2 regions of the Streptomyces sp. NBC_01198 genome follow, and region 2 is predicted to be linked to the other one. Evidence: riboswitches for the same ligand, from Rfam matches in the RefSeq annotation. Region 2 holds a riboswitch; the other holds the start of a gene.
What was found. A riboswitch is a leader RNA that binds a small molecule or an ion and turns the genes downstream of it on or off. The one in region 2 is predicted to bind glycine.

Region 1: it holds a riboswitch for glycine, as region 2 does, so the genes downstream of both, gcvP (aminomethyl-transferring glycine dehydrogenase) here and gcvT (glycine cleavage system aminomethyltransferase GcvT) in region 2, are expected to answer to the same signal.

The regions. Positions count from the first base shown of each region.
Region 1 is NZ_CP108568.1:7,337,972-7,340,353, reverse strand. It holds gene gcvP (aminomethyl-transferring glycine dehydrogenase) at 1-1,306, opposite strand, end outside; glycine riboswitch at 1,367-1,489, opposite strand; glycine riboswitch at 1,490-1,599, opposite strand; gene OG702_RS32805 (PRC-barrel domain-containing protein) at 1,721-2,113, shown strand; gene OG702_RS32800 (DNA polymerase IV) at 2,144-2,382, opposite strand, start outside.
Region 2 is NZ_CP108568.1:2,354,661-2,357,042, reverse strand. It holds gene gcvT (glycine cleavage system aminomethyltransferase GcvT) at 1-735, opposite strand, end outside; glycine riboswitch at 796-911, opposite strand; glycine riboswitch at 912-1,014, opposite strand; gene OG702_RS10450 (enhanced serine sensitivity protein SseB) at 1,146-1,895, shown strand; gene OG702_RS10445 (enhanced serine sensitivity protein SseB C-terminal domain-containing protein) at 2,020-2,382, shown strand, end outside.

The DNA.
Region 1 (2,382 bases), 5.0 Mb from region 2:
CGTCGCAGGCGATGCCGACCAGGTCGGCGTCGGTCTGCCGCAGGTTCACGCCGGCGGCGCGGGCCGCGGCGACCACCTCGGCGGCCCGGCCCGGCACCCGGGCGGTGAGCGTGTCGAAGTAACCCTCGTGGACGATCTCCACACCGGCCGCCCGCAGCCCCGCGGCCAGCACGGCCGCGTAGCGGTGGGTACGGCGGGCGATCTGCGCCAGGCCCTCGGGGCCGTGGTAGACCGCGTACATCCCGGCCATCACGGCGAGCAGCACCTGTGCGGTGCAGATGTTGCTGGTGGCCTTCTCCCGGCGGATGTGCTGCTCGCGGGTCTGCAGCGCCAGCCGGTAGGCGGTGTCGCCGTCGGCGTCGACCGAGACCCCGACGAGGCGTCCGGGCAGGTTGCGGGCGTAGGCCTCGCGCACCGCCATGTATCCCGCGTGCGGCCCGCCGAAGCCCATGGGGACGCCGAAGCGCTGGGTGGTGCCGACCGCGATGTCCGCGCCGAGCGCGCCGGGCGAGGTGAGCAGGGTCAGCGCCAGCAGGTCCGCGGCCACCGTGACGACCGCGCCCAGCTCGTGCGCCCGCTCGATGACCGGCCTTAGGTCGCGTACGGCTCCGGAGGCACCGGGGTACTGCAGCAGCACGCCGAAGACGCCGCGCTCGGCGACCTCGGCGGGGATGCCGTGGGTCAGGTCGGCCACCACGACCTCGACGCCGGCCGGCTCGGCCCGCGTCCCGATCACGGCGGTGGTCTGCGGGAAGGTGTCGGCGTCGACCAGGAAGACGCCGTCCTTCACCTTGCCGACCCGCCGGGACAGCGCCATCGCCTCGGCCGCGGCGGTGCTCTCGTCCAGCAGGGAGGCGCCGGAGGTGGGCAGGCCGGTGAGGTCGGCGACGACGGTCTGGAAGTTGATCAGGGCTTCGAGCCGGCCCTGCGAGATCTCCGGCTGGTAGGGCGTGTAGGCCGTGTACCAGGCCGGATTCTCCAGGACGTTGCGCAGGATCACCGGCGGGGTGAAGGTGCCGTAGTACCCCAGGCCGATCATCGGGGCGAGCACCTGGTTGCGGTCGGCCAGCGCACGCAGTTCGGCCAGCACCTCCGCCTCGGTGCGGGCGGCGGGCAGCGCGAGGGCGGCGGCGCTCTTGATGGTGTCCGGTACGGCCGCGTCGGTGAGCTCGTCGAGCGAGCCGTAACCCACCTGGGCGAGCATCTTGGCCTGGTCCGCGGCGTCCGGGCCGATGTGGCGGCGCGCGAAGGGCAGGCCCGCTTCGAGGTCGGCGAGCGGGGTGCGGCGGGGGGTCGGATCAGTCATCTGCGGAGGCCTCCTGGTCAGCGACGACCTTCGGGGGTACCCGGCGCGGGCACCCGTACGGCCTCCCCCTCTGTCATCAGTACCTGAGAGCTTCACCGCCCCTGCACGGGACGGCTTTCACCTTCGGTGAAGACCTGTCCCACGAACGGTGCTCACGGGGCGGGTCCTGCTTTCCAGAGTGACCTCGCCCCTGCGGTACGGATGCCTGAGAGATTCCGGGGAGGATTTGCTCCTTCGGCGCCTCCGAGATGCCACTGCGGCACGCTCTCGAAGGACTCTCCCGCACGGGGTCTGCAGCCGTTGTCCAGCCTACCAGCGCCTTCCGGGGGGCCGCCGGTCCGACATTCCGGTCGACATCACCCCTGATGTGGCTTTTGGTGGTACCAACAGCTGTCGTCTTTGGTTGGAGGGACCGTGCAGACCGACATCGATCCGCGAAGCCTCATCGGCCGCCGCGCCTTCGACCGCGACGGCGCGAAGATCGGCACGGTGGACGAGGTGTATCTGGACGACGCGACCGGTACGCCGGAGTGGGCGGCGGTGCGGACCGGTTTCTTCAGCCGCGACGCGTTCGTGCCGCTGGAGCCGAGCGAGGTGGTGGACGACGGTCTGCGGGTGCCGTACGAGAAGTCGCTGATCAGGGACGCACCGGACTTCGGCGTGGGGCGGCACCTGTCGCCGGAGCAGGAGCTGCAGCTCTACCACCACTACGGCATGCAGGTGCCGGTCGCGGAGGCAGGCGACGGACCGCCGCGCGACTTCGGCGAGTTGGCCGGCGGCGACCCGCGGCCGGGCGACAGCACCTAGCGCGGCAGCCCGGATCGGGCGCGGGGCCGCTCAGCCGGCATGGCCGGCCGGGGTCGGGCGGCCGGTCAGCGGGATCGGCTCGGACCTGGACAATGCGGGGTCGTCGACCGGGAAGGTCCGCACCCGGCCGGGCACCGCGTCCGAGGGCACCTCGAAACGGATGGTCACCCGGCCGACCCCGCTGCCCTGGACCCAGCCGGGACCGTGTTCGGCGTGTTCGACGTCCTGGCCCGGCAGCCAGCGGTGGGCCTGCTCCGGTTCCGGCGGCG
Region 2 (2,382 bases):
GGTGTCGCGGCAGGACAGCCCGCACGGTACGAGCCCGTCGCCGGCGCCCGCCGCCAGCAGTTCCTGCCACAGCTGCTCGGCGTCGGCCGGGTCCACGAACAGCTCGAAGCCGTCCTCGCCCGTGTAGCCCGTCCTGGCGATCAGCGCGGAGACCCCCGCGACGGTCCCCGGCAGCCCCGCGTAGTAGCGCAGCCCGTCGAGGTCGGCGTCCGTGAGCGCCTTGAGGATGCCGGGCGCCGCCGGGCCCTGGACGGCCAGCAGGGCGTACGCGTCCCGGTCGTCGGTCACCTGCGCGTCGAAGTCCACCGCACGCAGGGAGACGGTGTCGAGCACCGTCTGCGCGTTGGAGGCGTTCGCGACGATCAGATAGTGCTCCTCGGCCAGCCGGTAGACGATCAGGTCGTCCAGGATGCCGCCGTCCGGTGCGCAGATCATCGTGTAGCGGGCCTTGCCGACCGCGAGCGCCGACAGATGGCCGACCAGCGCGTGGTCCAGCGCCTGCCCGGCCTGCGGACCGGTCACGCTGATCTCGCCCATGTGCGACAGGTCGAAGAGCCCGGCCCTGGTGCGTACGGCCTGGTGCTCGTCGCGCTCGCTGCCGTAGCGCAGCGGCATGTCCCAGCCGGCGAAGTCGGTCATGGTCGCACCCAGGGCGCGGTGCACCGCGTCCAGGGCGGTACGGCGGGGCGACGCGGCGGGCGGTGCGCTTAGCGGCTGGTTCGACGTTTCGCTCATCGAAAGGGCTCCCAAAGGCGGCGGACGGGGACACGTACGGCGGCCGGGGCACTGACCCCGGCCTCCCCATCTGTCATCGGAACCTGAGAGGTTCACCGTGACCCCTGGGGGCCGCGGTTTGCACCTTGGGTGGGGCGGGGGCCGGTGACGGCGGCCCGCCCGCTTTTCAGATCTGCCTCGCCCGCGCGGTATCTGTGCCTGAGAGATTCAAGGGAGGACTTGCTCCTTCGGCGCCCCGCCCCCTCACCGAGGGGGCCGGAACTCTCCCGCGCGGCCTCCAACGGCCGGTATGCAGTTTGTCGAGTTGCCCCGCCATCATTGCATGCCGGGGCGTCCAGGACGCTCAGCCGCTACTGTTTCCCGGCAGGACACGGCCGCCGGCAGTGGCACAAGCGCGGACAAGGGTGGACATGGAGAATCCGGCACCGTACATATGGCCGGCGAACGAGCTGGAGGAAGTGCTCTCGGCGAGCCTCGGCAATCCCTCGGCGACCCCCCGGCTGCTGGAGGTCCTCGGCCGCTCCCATGTCTGGGTACCGCTGCCCAACGGCGGCCCGCCCGGCCCCGAAGGCCTCGACCTGCCCACCGTCGACCTGGGCGGCGCGCCCTATGTGCCGGTCTTCAGCTCCGAGCAGCAGTTCCGGCAGGCCGCCGACGGCATGTCCTGCACGGTGGCGCCGGTACGCGAGTTCGCCCGCGGGCTGCCCCCGCTGGTCGGCATCGCCGTCAACCCCGGCGGCGCCGTCGGGGTGCCGCTACCGCCCGCCGCCGTCGCTGAGCTGTGCCGCACGGAGCGGACCGGCGCGTACGGAGAGCAGGTCCCCAGCGGCGCCCGGGTGCGGCTCTGGGAGCCCGCCCCCGACGAGGAGCCCGTCGACTTCCTGGCCGTCGCCGCCGCCGAATACGCCGTCACCCCGGTGGTGCTCAGCGCCCGCCGCGCCATGGCCTCGGTGGAGGAGGAGCCGCCCGCGCTCTTCGTCGGCGTGGAACTCGACCGCTGGCAGGACCAGGACCGGGCCGCCGCCATGGACGCGCTCGGCCGCGCCCTGGGCGCTGCCCCGCTGCCCTGGCCGGTCCACCTGATCCTGCTCGACATCGCCCAGGACCCGGTCGGGGACTGGATGCTGGAGGTCGTGCGGCCGTTCTACAGCCGGGACTGACACCGCGCCGCGGCCCAACTCGCCCACCGGGCGGGACGCTTGCGTATACCCGGCGTATAGGTGCCATTTAACCGGCGCCGGTTGAGTCGGTCAGCATTCCACCGGGAACAGTCGACCTGGTTTGATGGCGGGACACCGAACGACGGGAAAGGGGCGGTCCGACGTGATCGCGGGCGCGCAAGGCGGCGCGGCGGCCGGCCATGTGGAGCAGATGCTGCTCCAGGTGGCGCCCGGCCGCTTCGACGCATACGAGAACCTGCTCGGGTCGCTCGCCGACGGCCAGGTATGGATGCTGCTCTGGCAGGGCGCACCCGGAGCGCCCGACGCCCAGTACGCGTCCATGGAGGTCGGCGGGCAGCGCTACGCGCCGTGCTGCACCTCGCCCAGGGAACTGGCCGCCAGCGGCTGGAACCGCGACCACGAGATCGTCTCGGGGCGGGACATCGCGCTGACCCTCTTCCCCGACCACTGCGGGCTCTGGCTCAAC